One region of the Streptomyces sp. R11 genome, then DNA from elsewhere that is predicted to be linked to it. Evidence: predicted binding sites of a transcription regulator. Region 1 holds the regulator's gene; each other region holds the start of a gene.

Region 1 (6,684 bases):
CGAAGTGGAACGAGACGACCGGCACCGGGTTGTCCAGCAGCACGGCCAGCTTGGCGTCGTACCCATCGTCCCGCCCGCTGTCCGGGTCTCCCAGCTCGGTCTCGTACCAGGCGGCCTCACCGGCGAGCTGATGCGCGTAGACGTCCACGGCCGCGGCGTCGGCGTACTCGGGCTGCGGCATGAAGAGGTTGACCCCGAAGGGCCGGCCCGTCAGCCCCCGCAGCTGCTTGATCTCCTGGTACATCCCGTCGGCCGTCTTGTACCCGGCGGCGAGAAACCCCAGCCCACCGGCCTCGGACACGGCAGCGGCGAGCTGCGGCACGGAGACGCCGCCCGCCATGGGGGCCTGCACGATCGGATGGGGGAAGAGATCGGTCAGCGCGGAGGACATGACGGCATGTTGTCACGTCCTCCGAACAAGTCCGAATCGGCCCTGTGCCGCGGCAATGGGCCGAGGAAAATCAGCCCGTCCGGCGTTTTGCGGACGCGGCCCGTTCAGGGCCGAACCGGGGGTCTGGGGGGCGGCAGCCCCCCAGCCACGGCAGCAACCCCACACACCGGTCAGCGCCCGTTGAACGCATCCTTCAACCGCGAGAACAACCCCTGCTGCCCCGGCTGACTGTGCCCGCCCGGGGACCGACCCCCGGACCCCCAGCAGCCCCTCGCAGCTCACGTCAGCGCCCGTTGAACGCATCCTTCAACCGCGAGAACAACCCCTGCTGCCCCGGCTGGAACTGCCCTTGCGGCCGCTCCTCGCCTCGCAGCTTGGCCAGCTCGCGCAGCAACCGCTCCTGCTCGGGGTCCAGCTTGGTCGGCGTGGTGACCTCGACATGGACGATGAGATCGCCGCGCCCGCCACCCCGCAGATGCGTCACACCGCGTCCGTGCAGCGGAATCGACTGACCGGACTGGGTGCCGGGCCGGATGTCGACCTCCTCGAGGCCGTCCAGCGTCTCCAGCGGCACCTTCGTGCCGAGGGACGCCGCGGTCATCGGGATCGTCACCGTGCAGTGCAGGTCGTCGCCGCGCCGCTGGAAGGTCGAGTGCGGCAGCTCGTGGATCTCGACGTACAGGTCACCGGCGGGACCGCCACCGGGCCCGACCTCGCCCTCGCCGGCGAGCTGGATCCGGGTGCCGTTGTCGACACCGGCCGGGATCTTGACCGTGAGCGTCCGACGGGACCGGACGCGTCCGTCGCCGGCGCACTCGGGACACGGCGTGGGAACCACCGTCCCGAATCCCTGGCACTGCGGGCAGGGCCGCGACGTCATGACCTGCCCCAGGAAGGACCGCGTCACCTGCGACACCTCACCGCGACCGCGGCACATGTCACACGTCTGAGCGGAGGTGCCGGGGGCAGCCCCCTCACCGCTGCAGGTGGTGCAGACGACGGCCGTGTCGACCTGGATGTCCTTCGTCGTGCCGAAGGCCGCCTCGTCGAGCTCGATCTCCAGCCGGATCATCGCGTCCTGGCCCCGACGGGTGCGCGAGCGCGGGCCGCGCTGGGACGCCGTACCGAAGAAGGCGTCCATGATGTCCGAGAAGTTCCCGAAGCCGCCCGCACCGAAGCCGCCGGCTCCCGCGCCGCCCGCCTGGGACAGCGGGTCGCCGCCGAGGTCGTAGACCTGCTTCTTCTGCGGGTCCGACAACACCTCGTAAGCGGCGTTGATCTCCTTGAACCGCTCCTGGGTCTTCGGATCCGGGTTGACGTCCGGGTGCAGCTCGCGCGCGAGCCGCCGGAAGGCCTTCTTGATCTCTTCCTGCGACGCGTCGCGACGCACGCCGAGAACGGCGTAGTAGTCCGTGGCCACTTACGACTCCGCCAGGATCTGTCCGACGTACCGTGCCACTGCGCGTACCGCTCCCATCGTTCCCGGGTAATCCATGCGGGTCGGTCCGACCACGCCGAGCTTGGCTACTGCCTCGCCGCCCGAACCGTAGCCGACCGACACGACAGACGTTGAGTTGAGTCCCTCGTAGGCGTTCTCGTGACCGATGCGTACGGTCATGCCCGAATCCCCTGCCTCGCCAAGGAGTTTGAGGAGCACGACATGCTCCTCGAGGGCCTCCAGGACGGGCCGGATGGTGAGGGGGAAGTCATGTCCGAAGCGGGTGAGATTGGCGGTGCCGCCGATCATCAGCCGCTCTTCGTTCTCCTCGACCAGTGTCTCCAGAAGGGTGGAGAGCACGGCCGAGACCGTGCCGCGGTCCTCCAGGTCGAAGCCCTCGGGGAGGTCCTCGACGAGCCTCGGCACATCGGTGAAGCGCCGCCCCGCGACCCGGCTGTTCAGCCGCGCGCGCAGATCAGCGAGCGAGGCCTCGCCGAAGGGCGCGGGACAGTCGATCATCCGCTGCTCGACCCGCCCGGTGTCCGTGATCAGCACGAGCATCACGCGCGCGGGTGCGAGCGAGAGCAGCTCCACATGACGGACGGTGGACCGGGTCAGCGACGGGTACTGCACGACGGCGACCTGCCGCGTGAGCTGCGCGAGCAGCCGCACGGTGCGCGCCACGACGTCGTCGAGGTCGACGGCGCCGTCGAGGAAGTTCTGGATGGCGCGCCGCTCCGGCGGGGTCATCGGCTTGACGCCGGCGAGCTTGTCGACGAACAGCCGGTAACCCTTGTCGGTCGGGATGCGCCCCGCGCTGGTGTGCGGCTGGGCGATGAAACCCTCGTCCTCCAGGGCGGCCATGTCATTGCGGACGGTCGCCGGGGAGACCCCGAGGTTGTGCCGCTCGGTCAGCGCCTTCGACCCGACCGGCTCCTCGGTCCCGACATAGTCCTGGACGATGGCGCGCAACACCTGAAGCCTGCGTTCACTCAGCAACCGCGCACACCTCCAGAAGTCGCCCCTTGACATCTCGCCTGGCACTCTGCGCTGGTGAGTGCCAACCGTCCCCGGCCAGTGTACGGCGGTGGGGTACGCCCCCGGCAAGGCCGGTCCGGCACCACCGTGCCCGACGGCGGTGTCTTGGTTAGCGTCGCCGTATGACGGTGACTTGGGAAGAGCTCGGGTGGGAACGGCTGGCGGCCGGGGTCGGCAGGTGCCGGCTTCCGGGCTGGGACTGCACCGCGGGGCTGGTCGTGGGCCGGGACACGGCGCTCGTGATCGACGCCGGGTCAAGCCTCGGGGAGGGCGTGCGGTTGCGTACGCAGGCGCAGTGGCTCGCGGGTCACCGTGTGACTCATCTCGCGCTGACCCATCCCCACTTCGATCATGTCTTCGGGGCGGCGGCGTTCGCCGGGGCGGAGGTGTACGGCCCGGTGGGCATGGACACGGTGTCCGCGCACGCGCGTGCGGAAATGCGCTCCGACGCCGTGGGCAACGGCCTGGACCCGGACGCGGCGGACGAGGCGCTCGACGCCCTGGTCCACCCCCGCCATCAGGTGAGCGGCGAGTGGACACTCGACCTGGAGGACGGCCGCCAGGTCCTGCTCGCGAACGTGGGCCCGGCCCACACGGCCCACGATCTGGTCGTCCTGGTGCCCGGCGTGGCCTCCGGCGATCGGGAGGTCGTCTTCTGCGGCGACCTGGTGGAGGAGTCCGGTGAACCCCAGGCGGGCCCCGACGCCGTACCGTCGCACTGGCCGGCCGCCCTGGACCGCCTGTTGGACCTCGGCGGCGAGGACGCGCTGTACGTGCCCGGTCACGGAGCGGTGGTGGACGCGGAGTTCGTACGGCGCCAGCGGGACGCCCTGGCGGCCCGCTTCGGCGTGTCGCCCTGATCCGCGAGACGTACCCACGGGGCTTCTCCTATCGTCATCCGAATGCGCCAGTACTCCCCGGACCTGACCCCGCCCTGGAAGAAGCCCAAGCCCGCCCCCGAGGTACCGGCGGACCCGGGCCTGGTCGTGGAGGAGCCGGGCACGGGTTTCTGCGGCGCGGTGATCCGCTGCGAGGCGGGCACGGTGACGCTGGAGGACCGATTCGGCAAGCACCGGGTGTTCCCGCTGGAGCCGCGGGGGTTCCTGCTGGAGGGCAAGGTGGTGACGCTCGTACGCCCGTCGTCCCCGGCCCCCGCACGTCCCAGCCGTACGGCGTCCGGTTCGGTCGCCGTCCCCGGCGCACGCGCGCGCGTGGCCCGCGCCGGTCGCATCTACGTGGAGGGCCGCCACGACGCCGAGCTGGTCGAGAAGGTCTGGGGCGACGACCTGCGCATCGAGGGCGTGGTCGTGGAGTACCTGGAGGGCGTCGACGACCTGCCCTCGATCGTGGCCGACTTCGCTCCGGGTCCGGATGCACGCCTGGGCGTCCTGGTGGACCACCTCGTCCCCGGCACGAAGGAGTGGCGCATCGCGGAGTCGGTGACCAGCGAACACGCGCTGGTCGTGGGCCACCCGTACATCGACATCTGGGAGGCGGTGAAGCCGTCGGCCCTGGGCATCGAGTCCTGGCCGCGCGTCCCGCACGGACAGGACTGGAAGACGGGGGTGTGCCGCGCCCTGGGGTGGCCGTCGGAGAACACCGGGGCGGTGTGGCAGGCGATCCTGAAGCGGGTGGGGTCCTACAAGGACCTGGAGCCGGAGTTGCTGGGGCGGGTGGAGGAGCTGATCGACTTCGTCACGGGTAGCGGTGGGGCCTGACGTTGGGGTAGATGCCGAACTCGCTGGTCTCCAATTCGAGTTCCAGATCCTCCAACGGAAGCGGCGCCCCGAACTTGGTGATCTGCTGCCTCTGATAGTCGGCGTTCTCCCCCTTACCGACTGGCATGGTCAGCAGTACGCAGTGCGCCATGATCGGATCCACAATGAGGTAAGCGGGTACCTCACCGGCGGCGTAGATCGACCGCTTGATCTCGTAGTCCCGCTGGATGCTGGTCTTGGAGGCGACTCGACCACCATGGTGACCAACCGGGACGGCAGCAGACGGCCTGAGTCCGGGGCAACACCCCGTTCCAACACGACCAAGTCCGGAATCGGCTCGCTGGTCTCATCGATGATGTCCACGTCTGTCACCTGAAGTCGTTCCCAGCGCTTACGCGGGAGCTGGTCCACCACGTCGGCCACGATCCGGTTGCGCACCAGATCGGGAGTGGCCGTCATCACGATTTCCCCCCGGAGAAGCTCGGCCTTGATGCCCTCGGGAGGCTCGAACTCCTCGAAGAACTTGGCAATCCCACGCTCGTCCACGGGGGTCATCTCCGTGGCCTCCACATCCGCCGCGTCCTGCCGGCGGCAGCCTACGAACCAGGTTAGGGACCGAACCGGCGTTCCGGGGTGATCCACTCGCCCGAGTGATCAGTCCACCAAATCCCTGACCACCGCGTCCGCCAGCAAACGCCCCCGCAAGGTCAGCACCGCACGCCCGTCCTCGTACGGCCCCTCCTGAAGCAGCCCCTCCGCCAGCGCCCGGCGAGAAGCCGCAAGCCCGTCCTGCCTCAGCAGCCCCAGCGGCACCCCTTCCAGCAGCCGCAGCTCCAGCAGGATCCGCTCGACCCTCCTGTCCTCCTCGGACAGCAGCTCGCGCCCGGCCCCCGGCGAGCGGCCCGCCGCCAGTGCCGCCGCGTACGCGCCCGGATGCTTCACGTTCCACCAGCGGACCCCGCCCACGTGCGAGTGGGCACCCGGCCCCGCGCCCCACCAGTCGGCGCCCCGCCAGTACAGCTCGTTGTGCAGGCAGCGGCCCGCCTCCGAGGTCGCCCAGTTGGAGACCTCGTACCAGTCGAAGCCCGCCTGCGACAGCACCGACTCCGCGATCAGGTACCGGTCCGCGTGGACGTCGTCGTCCGTCATCGGGACCTCGCCCCGGCGGATGCGGCGGGCCAGCTGGGTGCCCTCCTCGACGATCAGCGCGTAGGCGGACACGTGGTCCGGGCCGGCGCCGATCGCCGCCTCCAGCGAGGCCCGCCAGTCGTCGTCCGACTCGCCCGGTGTGCCGTAGATCAGGTCCAGGTTGACGTGTTCGAAGCCCGCCGCGCGGGCCTCCGCGACGCACGCCTCGGGGCGGCCCGGGGTGTGGGTGCGGTCCAGGACCTTCAGCACGTGCTGCTTCGCGCTCTGCATGCCGAAGGAGAGCCGGTTGAAGCCGCCCTCGCGCAGGGTGGCCAGATACGCCGGGTCCACCGACTCCGGATTCGCCTCCGTCGTGATCTCCGCGTCCGGTGCCAGCCCGAACTCGTCGCGGATCGCCCCCAGCATCCGTACGAGATCGTCGGCGGCCAGCAGCGTGGGCGTACCGCCGCCGACGAAGACCGTGCGGACCTCGCGCGGGTCGTCGCCGAGGACCTTGCGGGCGAGGCGGATCTCGTCGACGAGGGTCTCGGCGTAGTTGTCGCGGGACGCCAGCACTCCGCCCGTGCCGCGCAGCTCGGTCGCCGTGTAGGTGTTGAAGTCGCAGTAGCCGCAGCGGGTCGCGCAGTACGGGACGTGCAGGTAGAAGCCGAGGGGGCGGTCGGCGGACCCGGCGAGGGCGGACGCGGGGAGCGTGCCGTCGTCGGGGACGGGCTCGCCGTCGGGGAGTGCGGAAGGCATGGGTTCTATTGTCCAGCACGCGCGCGTGCCCGCCGGAACCCGGGAGAACCGCTACTCGGCCTGGAGCACCAGCAGCGCCAGGTCGTCCTCCGGCGGACGGCCGCTGAACTCGTGCACGAGCCTGCGGATCCGTTCCGCGATCAGTTCGGCGTTCAGCCCCGCGCACCCGGCGAGCGCGGTCGCGAGGCCGTCGCCGTCGTCGAACTGGCGGG
Region 2 (6,684 bases), 2.5 Mb from region 1:
AATAATGCGACGACACTTTGGACGTACGTCGCCTACCGTGCCGTCATGAAGCTTCTGTCTGTGAATCTGGGCCGCGCGAAGGCGGTGCCGTACACGGATCACGCCGACGGCGTGACCGGCATCGACAAGCAGCCTGCGGCGGGGCCGGTCCTGGTGGCGGCCCCCGGGCCGAAGGGCGTCGGGGGGAGCGGGCTGGCCGGGGACACGGTGTGCGAGAAGCGGCACCACGGCGGCGACGACCAGGCCGTGTACGCGGTCGCGCGCGAGGACCTCGACGACTGGGAGCGCGAGCTCGGGCGGTCGCTGGCGAACGGCGTGTTCGGCGAGAACCTCACGACGTCCGGCCTGGACGTGTCCGGTGCCCTGATCGGAGAGCGCTGGCGGATCGGGCCCGAGGTGGTGCTGGAGGTGACGTGCGGCCGGATTCCCTGTCGTACCTTTCAGGGCCATCTGGGTGAGACGCAGTGGGTGAAGCGTTTCACGGCGAAGGCCGCGCCGGGCGCTTACCTGCGGGTGATCGAGCCGGGTGAGATACGGGCGGGCGACGCGATGGAGATCATCCACCGCCCGGATCACGACGTGACGGTGGCCCTGCAGTTCCGGGCGGTCACGACGGAGCGGAAGCTGCTGCCGCGGCTGCTGGCGGCCGGTGCGGCGCTGCATCCGGAGTCGTTGGCGGCGGCCCGGAAGTATGTGTCCCAGCACGGGGTCTGACCGCGGCTCACCTGCCGGGTATTCGCCAGGGCTTCACCGACTGGGAGGCCCTGTGCAGAGAGCGGACGCGCAGACTCCGGGTCATTAACCTTGCGCCATGACAACGGCTCTCATCACGGGATCGACCGCGGGCATCGGCGCGGCCTTCGCACGGCGGCTGGCCGCCGACGGACACAACCTGGTGCTCGTGGCCCGGGACACCAAGCGGCTGCGGGAGCAGGCGACCGAACTGCACGACCGGCACGGCATCGAGGCGGAGGTCCTGACGGCCGACCTCGCCGAGGACACCGGCATCGAGACGGTCGCCGCCCGCCTCGGCGACCGCAGGAACCCGGTCGACCTGCTGATCAACAACGCCGGCTTCGGCAACAAGGGCCGCTACCTCGACGTCTCCATGGCCGACGAGCTGAAGATGCTCAAGGTGCACTGCGAGGCGGTACTGCGCCTGACGTCGGCGGCGTCGGAGGCGATGCGGGAGCGGGGGCGGGGGGGTGTCGTGAACGTCGCCTCCGTGGCGGCCTTCGTACCGCGCGGCACCTACGGCGCGTCCAAGGCGTGGGTCGTGCAGTTCACGCAGGGCGCGGCGCGGGATCTGGCCGGGAGCGGGGTGCGGCTGATGGCGCTGTGCCCCGGGTTCGTGCGGACCGAGTTCCATGAGCGGGCCGGGATGGGCACGGACAACATCCCGGGGTGGATGTGGCTGGACGCCGACAAGCTGGTGGCGGCTGCGCTCCACGATCTGGCGAAGGGCAAGACGGTGTCGATTCCCGACCCCCGCTACAAGGTCCTGCTGGGCGCGGCGAAGCTGGTGCCGCGAGGGGTGCTCGGGGGGATCAGCTCGCGGACGGGGCGGAAGTACGGGCCGCAGTAGGCGCGTTGGCGAGGGCTGGGCGCCCGGGCCGTCGCGGTGGGAAAATGGTGGTGTCCAGCCGCACCCAGCATGACCGGGAGGCCACGACGCCATGACCTTCGTACAGCTCATCGACTGCAGGACCAGCCGTTTCGACGAGATGAACCGGCTGATGGACAGGTGGGTCGAGCAGACCAAGGGGAAGCGGACGGCGACGCACGACGTCATCGGGAAGGACCGGTCCGACGCGTCGCACTTCATCGAGATCGTGGAGTTTCCGTCGTACGACGAGGCCATGCGGAACTCCGAGCTGCCCGAGACCGACAGGATCTTCCAGGAGATGGTGGCGCTCTGCGACGAGCCGCCCGTCTTCACCGATCTGGACGTGGTGCGCGACGAGCAGCTGAACGTCCTGGCCGCGCGGACCTTCTTCGAGGCCATGGGCAGGATGGCGCCGGAGCGGATCGGTGAGCACCTCACGGACGACTATGTGGATCACGATCCGTCGTATCCGCGGCCGGTGCAGGGCGTCGACGGCATGCGCGAGGTGTATGCGGGGTGGCGGGGCGCCTTCGACTTCACCTTCCGGATCGACGACCAGATGGCCCAGGACGACCAGGTGTGCACGCGGTGGATGTGGGTCGCGCGGCACAAGGGCGAGTTCCTGGGGATCCTGCCGACCGGGCAGGACGTTGCCATGCAGGGCATGACCTGGCAGCGGTTCAGGGACGGCAGGATCTGCGAGAGCCGCTGGCTCTACGACCGGGCGGGTCTGCTGGAGCAACTGGGGGTACTCGGCGAGTGAAGCCCGCGAAGGGGAAGGCCCCGGTCCCGCGCGAGAGTGCGGGACCGGGGCCTTCTGCGTGCGGATGAGCCGCTGGGCTCAGCGCGCGTGAGCTGCTGGGCTCAGCGCGCGTGAGCTGCTGGGCTCAGCGCGCGTGAGCTGCTGGGCTCAGTGGGCGTGCCCGTGGCCGTGGCCACCGGCCGCCGGCTCCTCCTCTTCCTTCTTCTCGACGACCAGGGTCTCGGTCGTCAGGAGGAGGGAGGCGATGGAGGCGGCGTTCTCCAGGGCGGAGCGGGTGACCTTGACCGGGTCGATGACGCCGGCCTTGACCAGGTCGCCGTACTCGCCGGTCGCGGCGTTGAAGCCCTGGCCCTTGTCGAGCTCGGCGACCTTGGAGGTGATGACGTAGCCCTCCAGGCCGGCGTTCTCGGCGATCCAGCGCAGCGGCTCGACGGCGGCCTTGCGGACGACCGCGACACCGGTGGCCTCGTCGCCGGTCTTGTCGAGGTTGCCCTCGAGGACCTTCACGGCGTGGACCAGAGCGGAGCCACCACCGGAGACGATGCCCTCCTCGACCGCGGCGCGGGTCGCGGAGATGGCGTCCTCCAGACGGTGCTTCTTCTCCTTCAGCTCCACCTCGGTGGCGGCGCCGACCTTGATCACGCACACGCCGCCGGCCAGCTTCGCGAGGCGCTCCTGGAGCTTCTCGCGGTCCCAGTCGGAGTCGGTGTTCTCGATCTCGGCCTTGATCTGGGCGACGCGGCCCTGCACGTCCTCGGACTTGCCGGCGCCGTCGACGATCGTGGTGTCGTCCTTGGTGACGGTGATCCGGCGAGCGGAACCGAGCACCTCCAGGCCGACCTGGTCGAGCTTGAGGCCGACCTCCTCGGAGATGACCGTGGCGCCGGTGAGGGTCGCCATGTCCTGCAGCATCGCCTTGCGGCGGTCACCGAAGCCGGGGGCCTTGACCGCGACCGCGTTGAAGGTGCCGCGGATCTTGTTCACGACCAGGGTCGACAGAGCCTCGCCGTCGACGTCCTCGGCGATGATCAGCAGCGGCTTCGAGGCACCGGCCTGGATGACCTTCTCCAGCAGCGGCAGCAGGTCCGCGATGGAGGAGATCTTGCCCTGGTTGATGAGGACGTACGGGTCCTCCAGGACGGCCTCCATGCGCTCCTGGTCCGTCACGAAGTACGGCGACAGGTAGCCCTTGTCGAAGGCCATGCCCTCGGTGAAGTCCAGCTCCAGACCGAAGGTGTTGGACTCCTCGACGGTGATGACACCGTCCTTGCCGACCTTGTCCATCGCCTCGGCGATGAGCTCGCCGACCTGCGTGTCCTGGGCCGACAGACCGGCGACGGCGGCGATGTCGGACTTCTCGTCGATCGGGCGGGCGGTCGCGAGGAGCTCCTCGGAGACCGCGGCCACGGCCGCGTCGATGCCCTTCTTCAGCAGCGCCGGGGAAGCACCCGCGGCGACGTTCTTCAGGCCCTCGCGCACCAGCGCCTGGGCGAGCACGGTGGCGGTGGTCGTACCGTCACCCGCGATGTCGTTGGTCTTGGTCGCCACCTCCTTCACCAGCTGGGCGCCGAGGTTCTCGTACGGGTCCTCGACCTCGACCTCACGGGCGATGGTGACGCCGTCGTTGGTGATGGTGGGCGCGCCGAACTTCTTGTCGATGACGACGTTGCGGCCCTTGGGGCCGATCGTCACCTTGACCGTGTCGGCCAGCTTGTTGACGCCGCGCTCAAGGGCGCGACGGGCGTCCTCGTCGAACTTCAGGATCTTCGCCATGGGAGCGGTTCAGCCCTCTCGGAAAACGTGGGTGAAACGAACTGCGCCCCGGACGCCCGGCTTCATAAGGTCGCGGGGGCCCGGGGCGCAGCTCACAAGCAAAAGTGCTTGAAGTGAATTACTTCTCGATGATCGCGAGCACGTCGCGAGCCGAGAGGACGAGGTACTCCTCGCCGTTGTACTTCACCTCGGTGCCGCCGTACTTGCTGTACAGCACGATGTCGCCGGTCTTGACGTCGAGCGGCAGGCGCTCGCCGTTCTCGAAGCGGCCCGGGCCCACGGCCAGGACGACGCCCTCCTGGGGCTTCTCCTTGGCGGTGTCCGGGATGACCAGGCCAGAGGCGGTGGTCTGCTCGGCGTCGAGCGGCTGGACCACAATGCGGTCCTCGAGCGGCTTGATGGCAACCTTGGAGCTGGTGGTCGTCACGATCCGACCTCCCCCTTCGGAGATCTCACGGGGTTAACTGTCTGAGGTGGCGACCAGGTGGATCCGTCGTCGCGGGTGCCGGACCTGCCCGTCGCGTAGTTGGCACTCTCCAGTGGGGAGTGCCAGACCCGAGACTATGACCGCGATTAGCACTCGGTCAAGCGGACTGCTAATTCGCTGCGCTGGCCGAGCCGCGTTCGGGTGACTGGCGCCGGCGGTGAGCGGCGCTGCCGGTGACCGGTGTTGCCGTGGCGCCTGGGGGCTGCCGCCCCCAGACCCCGCCATCGGCCTGAACGGCCTCGTCCTCAAAGCCGGACGGGCTGAATTTGCCTGGACCGGCGCCGAAAAGGATCCCTCAGACGCCTGGCCCTCAGATGTAGTCCTCCAACCGGCCCACCGTCAGCCCCCGCCCCTGGATCTCCCGGAGCAGCCTCGTCGTCCGCTCTCTCAGCGTGAGCCCGGCCGGCTCGCCCGAGGGGACGGACACGATGTCCCCGGCGCGCAGGCGGCGGGGGCCGTGCGCGTACGTCAGTTCGCCGTCGCCCTCCATCGCCGCCCGCCACAGCACGACCGCCGTCACCCCGCAGTGGGCCGCGGCACGGAGCGTGGTCGTGTCGTACGTGCCGTAGGGCGGGCGGAAGAGGCGGGGGCGGATGCCGAAGCGGGCGCGGAGCTTGTTCTGCTGGCCGCAGATCTCGGCGCGCTGGCCGGCGTACGGCAGGCCGCGCAGGGCGGCGTGGTCGAGGGTGTGGTTCTGGATCGACGCGCCCACCGAGCGCAGGCGCGCGAAGTGGCCGTAGCCCGGGCCCACCACGCTGTCCGTGAGGAACATGCTGACGGGCAGCCGTAGTTCACGGACCATGTCGACGAAGCGGGGGTCCTTCTCGGCGCCGTCGTCGTAGGTGAGGAAGACGACCTTGTCGCGGGTGGGCGCGCGGTGCACGACGGGCAGGGGGTGGCCGCCGGGCGGCCCGAGCCGCAGCCGGCGGCCGGGCGGGGGCGGTGGCGCGGCGAGTGGGGCGGCCAGGCCCCAGCGGCGGTACGGCTGTGTCGTGTGCGTCGGGCTGTCCGCCGGCCGTGTGCTGTGGGCCGCCCTGTCGCCCGGCTTCGCACCGCCGGGGGCGATCGGACCGGCCGGCTGCGCGCACCCGGCGAGCAGCAGTGAACCCAGCACCACGAGCGCCACGGCCCACAGGCCGGGCGTTCGCCTCACAGGTAGTCCTCGAGCCGGGCCACCGCGTACCCCTCGGCCGTCACCTTGTTCAGGAACCGGCGGATCATGTCGGGCATTGTGCCCTTCCAGTCCTCCCGGCCCCGGAAGTGAGTGAGGACGATGTCACCCGATCGGATCTTCCGGTCCCACTCGCGGTACTCCCAGTGGTCGACGAAGACCTCCTCGTTCCACAGCGGGACGTACTCGATGCCGCAGGACTTCGCGGCGCGCAGGCTGTCCTTGTCGTAGTTCCCGAAGGGCGGGCGGAAGAGCAGCGGCGCCTTGCCGTAGCGCTCCTCGATGACCTCCTGCATGCCGCAGATCTCGTACTGCTGACGGCGGTAGGAGAGGGCGGGGAGGTAGGGGTGGTGGAGGGTGTGGTTGTTCAGGGCCACGCCGCTGCGCTGCATCCGCTTGAAGTAGCCGTAGTCGTCCTTGATCACGTAGTCGCTGAGGAAGGCGGTGTACGGCACCTTCAGGTCGTCCATCATCCGCAGGAAGACAGGATCCTTCTCGGCGCCGTCGTCGATGGTGAGGAAGACGACCCGCTGCTTGGTGGGGATGGTCGTGAAGACCGGCGGGAGACCGAGCTCCTCGTGCCCGTCGACCTCGAAGCCCTCGCGGGTGGTGATCTTCGGCTTGGTGGCGGGTGGGGGCGGGGGCGTGAGCGGGATTCTCGACAGGCCCCAGCGTTTCGCGGCGGCGGCCCGGGCGGCGACGGACTGCGCCGAGTTGAACTTCTTCGAGTGCGCGCCGGGGGTGTTCACGGCGTGCGGGCCCGGGCTGGTGGCCGGGGGCGGCGCCTTGAGGGGCTGCCGGCTCGGGGTGGGGTGTGCGGGCCCGGATGCGCCTGTGCCCGCCGGCGCGCAGCCCGCGGCGATGGCGGCGACGGCGAGCACGGC
Region 3 (6,684 bases), 1.2 Mb from region 1:
AGGGCCACGTCAGCCAGGCGGTACGCGGCGAGGGAGCGGGCGAAGTCGTCCTTGACGTGCAGGACGATCGGGGTCCACGTCGGAGTGCCGTAAGCGGAGTTGATCTCATCCGCCAACCGCTGGACCTCGGCCGTGTAGTCCCGGTACACCGCCAGGTCCTGGCGGGAGGGGTAGGCGAACGCCACGTGGACCACCCGCTCGCGCCACTCGGGGTGGTCGTCGAGCAGCTGCCGGTATGCCAGCAGGCCGCGCACGATGTTCTTGGACAGCTCGGTCCGGTCGACGCGGACGACGGTCCGGCGGGCGGTCCCGTCCGGCGCTGTGCCGATCTCCGAACGCAGCGCGGCCATCCGCTCCTCGACATCGGCCTCGTGGGAGCGGGCGCGCAGGAACTCCGCGTCGGCGCCCAGGCCGTGCACGCCGATCCAGGTGGTCCGCTGCGGGGGGCGCCCGGTCGCTGTGTGCTGGACGGACGCCGGGGCACCGCTCGGCCACGACGGGAAGATCCGCTCGCGGTCCACGGCCTCGGCGCATGCCATGAACGCCCTCGCCCACCGCCACGTGAGGAAGCCCAGCCGGTCGGCGCCCAGCATCCCCCACACGAGCTGGGAGCGGATGTCGTCCGGAAGCATGGAGAAGTACTCCGGCGGCGCCCACGGCGTGTGCGAGAAGTGCCCGATCCTGACATCCGGCCGCAGCTCCCGGAGCATCCCCGGGACCAGGCACAGGTGGTAGTCCTGCACCAGCACCGCCGCCCCGGGCGCGGCCCGGTCGGCCAGCGCCTGCGCGAAGGCACGGTTGTACGTCTCGTACGACTCCCACTGGCGCCGGAACTCCGCGTCGAAGGCCGGCTCCAGCGGGGTCTGGTAGAGCATGTGGTGGACGAACCAGAGGACCGAGTTGGCGATGCCGTTGTACGCGTCCGCGTGCACGTCGGCCGGGATGTCCAGCATCAGCACGCCGTCCTCGCCGACGCCGCGCCGCACCGCCTCCCGGTCGCCGTCGGACAGCGCCGAGCACACCCACAGCGCGTCGGTGTCCGGGCCGATCGCGGACAGCCCGGAGACGAGTCCGCCACCGCCCCTCTTGGAGTGCAGCGAGCCGTCCTCGCGCACCTCGTACGAGACCGGGCCGCGATTCGACGCGACCAGCACCTTGGCAGCACCCTGCGTGGAAGCCATACGCCTCAACCTAGCCCGGCCCGGAAACGCTCAAACGTACGGTTCCACTCAGTGGCCGATCCGTATACGATCAGTGGCCCTGCCCGGCGTATGGCCCGGTATCGGACGTTACGCGACCTTCCGTTTCGCGTACTCGGCGATCTCCACCATCGGCGGCCGCTCCTCGGTGTCCACGGAGTACGTGCGCGGCTCGAACCCGTCCTCGCCCCGCTCGAACTGAGTCAACGCCGGCCGGACCAGATGGCCGCGCGCCAGCCGCAGCTGGGCCGTGCGGTAGATCGCGGCGGACATCCGGCCCAGGGCCTGTCCGTCCTGGTGGCGGTGCTTGCGGACGCCCACGTCCACCTGGGCCAGCGCGTCCAGGCCCACCAGATGCAGGGCGTCGACCAGCATGCCCAGCTCCACGCCGTACCCGACGGGGAACGGGAGCTGTTCCAGCAGGGAGCGGCGGGCCGCGTACTCGCCGCCCAGTGGCTGCACGAAACCGGCCAGCTGCGGCCAGTGCATGTTCAGCAGCGGGCGCGCCATCAGCTCGGTCACCCGGCCGCCCTGTCCGGCCGCGCCGCCGAGGGGACGGTCGTACATGCCCTTGACCAGGTCGACCCCGGGGTCGGTGAGCAGCGGGCCGACGATCCCGGAGACGAAGTCGGAGGAGAACTCCTTCAGGTCCGCGTCGATGAAGCAGACGATGTCCCCGGTCGTGACGAGCAGGGAGCGCCACAGGACCTCGCCCTTGCCGGGCATGGCCGGGATGCGCGGGAGTATCGCGTCCCGGTGCACCACGGTGGCGCCCGCCGCGGCGGCCACCTCGGAGGTGCGGTCCGTGGACCCGGAGTCGACGACGACGATCTCGTCGACCAGCGGGACCTGCTGCATGAGGTCGTGACGGATGATCGCGACGATGTCGCCGACCGTCTCCTCCTCGTTCAGCGCGGGCAGCACGACGGAGACCGACTGGCCCGTACGCTGTTTGGCGGCCAGTATGTGGTGGAGCGGGCGATCGGTCGCGGACCAGGAGCGGGTGCTCAGCCAGCGCTCGACTTCTTCCAGCACAGTCGGCGACTCCTCACTGTCGTGATCACAGCAGGTAATCGTGTGATCCATCTCGCGGTTCGGACGACTATCTCAACTGTCCTGGCCTTCGGTTACAGTCTTGAACAACGCGGGTGACCATCGCATGTCCGAGGTCGCCCGTAGTTGACAACCGAATACAGCTCATCCAGAGGGGCAGAGGGAAACGGCCCGATGAAGCCCCGGCAACCCTCCAGCCGGTCTCGTGGCGATCACTGTCGATCGTCTCCGCGAGGCTCCCGGCTAGGGAAGGTGCCAAATCCGTCTCACGGCGAGATGCGTCGTGAGGAAGATGAGGAGAAAGGGCCTCGCCTCACATGGCTGTGCAGACTGTTGCAAGCACCACCGACTCCACCGTAGACCTTGGTCCCGCCGCGGCGCTGTCCTGCCGCGAGTGCGGTCACCGGGTACCCCTCGGACCGGTCTTCGCGTGCGAGGAGTGTTTCGGCCCGCTGGAGATCGCCTACGACTTCTCGGCCTACGACACCGAGGAGCTCCGCAAGCGGATCGAAGCGGGCCCCGCGAACATCTGGCGCTATGCGCCCCTGCTGCCCGTCCCGGCCGACGTGGCCACCAAGCCGAACATCAACCCCGGCTGGACCAAGCTCGTCGAGGCCGACAACCTCGCGAACGAGCTCGGCGTCGACGCCGGCAAGCTGTTCGTCAAGGACGACTCCGGCAACCCGACGCACTCCTTCAAGGACCGCGTCGTCGCCCAGGCCCTGGAGGCCGCGCGCGCCTTCGGCTTCACCACCCTCTCCTGCTCCTCCACCGGCAACCTCGCCGGCGCGGTGGGCGCCGCCGCCGCCCGCGCCGGCTTCCGGTCCTGCGTGTTCATCCCGCACGACCTGGAGCAGGGCAAGGTCGTCATGGCCGCGGTCTACGGCGGCGAGCTCGTCGGCATCGAGGGCAACTACGACGACGTGAACCGTTTCTGCTCCGAGCTGATCGGCGACCCGGCCGGTGAGGGCTGGGGCTTCGTCAACGTCAACCTGCGGCCGTACTACGCCGAGGGCTCCAAGACCCTGGCGTACGAGATCTGCGAGCAGCTCGGCTGGCGGCTGCCGGACCAGCTGGTCGTGCCGATCGCCTCCGGCTCGCAGCTCACGAAGATCGACAAGGGTCTGCAGGAGCTGATCAAGCTCGGGCTCGTCGAGGACAAGCCGTACAAGATCTTCGGCGCGCAGGCCGAGGGGTGCTCGCCGGTGTCGACCGCGTTCAAGGCGGGCCACGACGTCGTCCGGCCGCAGAAGCCGAACACCATCGCCAAGTCGCTGGCGATCGGCAACCCGGCCGACGGTCCGTACGTCCTGGACATCGCGCGCCGCACGGGCGGTTTCGTGGAGGACGTGACGGACGAGCAGGTCGTCGACGCGATCAAGATCCTCGCCCGGACCGAGGGCATCTTCGCGGAGACCGCCGGCGGAGTGACCGTGGGTGTCACGAAGAAGCTGATCGAGAGCGGTGTGCTGGACCCGAGCCTCACGACTGTCGTGCTCAACACCGGCGATGGGCTGAAGACGTTGGACGCGGTGGCCGGCACTGGGCTGACTGCGACGATTCGTCCCAACCTGGAATCGTTCCGCGAGGCCGGACTCGGCTAGTCGTTCTCGTCTGCGGGCCGGCGGGGGCTGGTCGCGCAGTTCCCCGCGCCCCTGAGGGCGATACCCGACCGGAGGTCATATTCATGAGCGTCAACGTCCGCATCCCCACCATCCTGCGCACCTACACGGGTGGCCAGGCCGAGGTCGCCGCCGAGGGTGCCAACCTCGGCGAGGTCATCGCCGACCTGGAGAAGAACCACACGGGGATTGCCGCCCGGGTTCTCGACGACCAGGGCAAGCTGCGTCGGTTCGTCAACGTGTACGTCAATGACGACGACGTCCGTTTCGAGCAGGGTCTGGAGACCGCGACTCCGGACGGTGCCGGCGTCTCCATCATTCCGGCCGTCGCCGGCGGCTGACAGGCTGACCGAATGACCGATCATTACCATCGGTAACACCGGTAACCAAGAGTTCATCGAATTGCCCCCTCCGTGAGAGAAGCGGAGGGGGCAATTCTGTGTGGTTGAGCGAGGTACAGTTGGGGAACGTGCCGCCGATCCACTGGTCGGCTGCCCTTGATTTCTGCCGCAAGCCCGACAAGAAGTAGCCAAAGTGTGCGGGTTTTTTGCGGCTTTTGTTCCTTATGCCGGGTCCGACTTGACCTGAAGTCAGCGGAATTGTCCCCACATTCCCGACCGGTCGTGCCCGGATTTCTCGTCCGATTGACCTGTTGCAGACGGCAGTTGGGCAGATACATTCAGCCGCGGTCGACGCGTTCCGGCGCACGCCCCCGACCGATGGGGGGTGAGGTCTGACCCGGATCCGCGAAGTGTGGATCTGTGCAAGGGCCAGTAATAGGGGAGTTAGGCATGGCTCAGGGCACCGTCAAGTGGTTCAACGCGGAGAAGGGGTACGGCTTCATCGCGGTCGACGGTGGTGCGGATGTTTTCGTCCACTACAGCGCGATCCAGATGGACGGTTACCGCACCCTGGAGGAAGGTCAGCGGGTCGATTTCGAGATCTCGCAGGGCCAGAAGGGGCCGCAGGCGGACATGGTCCGTCTGGCCACCGGCTGAAGCACGCGTCGACTAACAGCAGCGACGTTCTTCTTCGAAGGGCTCGCACCTCCCGGGGTGCGAGCCCTTCGCCATGTCCGGGGTCGCACGGGTCCTGTCCGGGGCCTGCCCGGGCTCTGCCCCGACGCCGCCCGCCCCGGTTCGCGCACCGCAGAGCGCGCCGCCCGATACCCGAGAGCCGCTTGCACTCGCCTACCCCGAGTGCTAATCATTGGCGTTAGCACTCTGAAGGTGAGAGTGACAAAGAAGGACCGGGTCGGTGAGGCCCGCAGGCCGGGTGGGGCAAGGAACCACGAGGCATGTGAGCCGTCCGTCGCGGGCGCGGGCGCGGTCCGAAGGAATCACCCCCAGTCCTGGAGGGACCACTTCACATGGCCAAGATCATCGCGTTCGACGAGGAGGCGCGGCGCGGCCTCGAGCGCGGCATGAACCAGCTCGCGGACGCCGTCAAGGTGACGCTCGGCCCCAAGGGTCGCAACGTCGTCCTCGAGAAGAAGTGGGGCGCCCCCACGATCACCAACGATGGTGTCTCCATCGCCAAGGAGATCGAGCTCGAGGACCCGTACGAGAAGATCGGCGCCGAGCTGGTCAAGGAAGTCGCCAAGAAGACGGACGACGTCGCCGGTGACGGTACGACCACGGCGACCGTTCTCGCCCAGGCCCTCGTCAAGGAAGGCCTTCGCAACGTAGCCGCCGGCGCCAACCCGATGGCCCTCAAGCGCGGCATCGAGCGCGCCGTCGAGGCCGTCTCCGCCGCCCTGCTCGAGCAGGCGAAGGACGTCGAGACCAAGGAGCAGATCGCCTCCACGGCCTCCATCTCCGCCGCCGACACCCAGATCGGCGAGCTCATCGCCGAGGCGATGGACAAGGTCGGCAAGGAAGGCGTCATCACCGTCGAGGAGTCCCAGACCTTCGGTCTGGAGCTGGAGCTCACCGAGGGTATGCGCTTCGACAAGGGCTACATCTCGGCGTACTTCGCCACCGACATGGAGCGGATGGAGGCGTCGCTCGACGACCCGTACATCCTGATCGCCAACTCCAAGATCGGCTCTGTCAAGGACCTGCTCCCGCTCCTGGAGAAGGTCATGCAGTCGGGCAAGCCGCTGCTGATCATCGCCGAGGACGTCGAGGGCGAGGCCCTGTCGACCCTGGTCGTCAACAAGATCCGCGGCACCTTCAAGTCCGTCGCCGTCAAGGCCCCGGGCTTCGGTGACCGCCGCAAGGCGATGCTGAACGACATCGCCATCCTCACCGGTGGCGAGGTCATCTCCGAGGAGGTCGGTCTCAAGCTCGAGAACACCTCCCTGGACCTCCTGGGCAAGGCCCGCAAGGTCGTCATCACCAAGGACGAGACCACCATCGTCGACGGTGCCGGCTCCTCCGAGCAGGTCGCCGGCCGGGTGAACCAGATCCGCGCCGAGATCGAGAACAGCGACTCGGACTACGACCGCGAGAAGCTGCAGGAGCGCCTGGCGAAGCTCGCCGGCGGTGTCGCGGTCATCAAGGCCGGTGCCGCCACCGAGGTGGAGCTCAAGGAGCGCAAGCACCGCATCGAGGACGCCGTGCGCAACGCCAAGGCGGCCGTCGAGGAGGGCATCGTCGCCGGTGGTGGCGTGGCCCTGCTGCAGGCCTCCCAGGTGTTCGAGAAGCTGGAGCTCGAGGGTGACGAGGCGACCGGCGCCAACGCCGTGAAGCTCGCGCTCGAGGCCCCGCTGAAGCAGATCGCCGTCAACGGTGGTCTCGAGGGTGGCGTCGTCGTCGAGAAGGTGCGCAACCTGACCGTCGGCCACGGCCTCAACGCTGCGACCGGCG

What was found. The regulator HrcA, encoded in region 1, represses chaperone genes, less so after heat shock. The targets are predictions, from matches to a motif close to TTNGCACTCNGNNNNNCNGAGTGCNAA.
Region 2: the regulator HrcA is predicted to act here: its motif matches at 4,716-4,742, upstream of groES (co-chaperone GroES).
Region 3: the regulator HrcA is predicted to act here: its motif matches at 5,054-5,080, upstream of groL (chaperonin GroEL).

The regions. Positions count from the first base shown of each region.
Region 1 covers NZ_CP163432.1:3,037,340-3,044,023, forward strand. Annotated here, with positions in the region: gene AB5J55_RS13830 (nitronate monooxygenase) at 1-391, opposite strand, end outside; gene dnaJ (molecular chaperone DnaJ) at 675-1,811, opposite strand; gene hrcA (heat-inducible transcriptional repressor HrcA) at 1,812-2,828, opposite strand; gene AB5J55_RS13845 (MBL fold metallo-hydrolase) at 2,990-3,727, shown strand; gene AB5J55_RS13850 (DUF3097 domain-containing protein) at 3,770-4,585, shown strand; partial or broken gene AB5J55_RS13855 (Uma2 family endonuclease) at 4,563-5,140, opposite strand; gene hemW (radical SAM family heme chaperone HemW) at 5,240-6,472, opposite strand; gene AB5J55_RS13865 (SpoIIE family protein phosphatase) at 6,524-6,684, opposite strand, start outside.
Region 2 covers NZ_CP163432.1:5,509,372-5,516,055, reverse strand. Annotated here, with positions in the region: gene AB5J55_RS25720 (MOSC domain-containing protein) at 46-714, shown strand; gene AB5J55_RS25715 (SDR family NAD(P)-dependent oxidoreductase) at 812-1,585, shown strand; gene AB5J55_RS25710 (ester cyclase) at 1,677-2,369, shown strand; gene groL (chaperonin GroEL) at 2,517-4,142, opposite strand; gene groES (co-chaperone GroES) at 4,261-4,569, opposite strand; gene AB5J55_RS25695 (polysaccharide deacetylase family protein) at 4,940-5,782, opposite strand; gene AB5J55_RS25690 (polysaccharide deacetylase family protein) at 5,779-6,681, opposite strand.
Region 3 covers NZ_CP163432.1:4,199,685-4,206,368, reverse strand. Annotated here, with positions in the region: gene AB5J55_RS19120 (trehalose-6-phosphate synthase) at 1-1,181, opposite strand, end outside; gene AB5J55_RS19115 (glucosyl-3-phosphoglycerate synthase) at 1,290-2,234, opposite strand; SAM riboswitch class I at 2,394-2,551, shown strand; gene thrC (threonine synthase) at 2,570-3,856, shown strand; gene AB5J55_RS19105 (MoaD/ThiS family protein) at 3,940-4,215, shown strand; gene AB5J55_RS19100 (cold-shock protein) at 4,666-4,872, shown strand; gene groL (chaperonin GroEL) at 5,244-6,684, shown strand, end outside.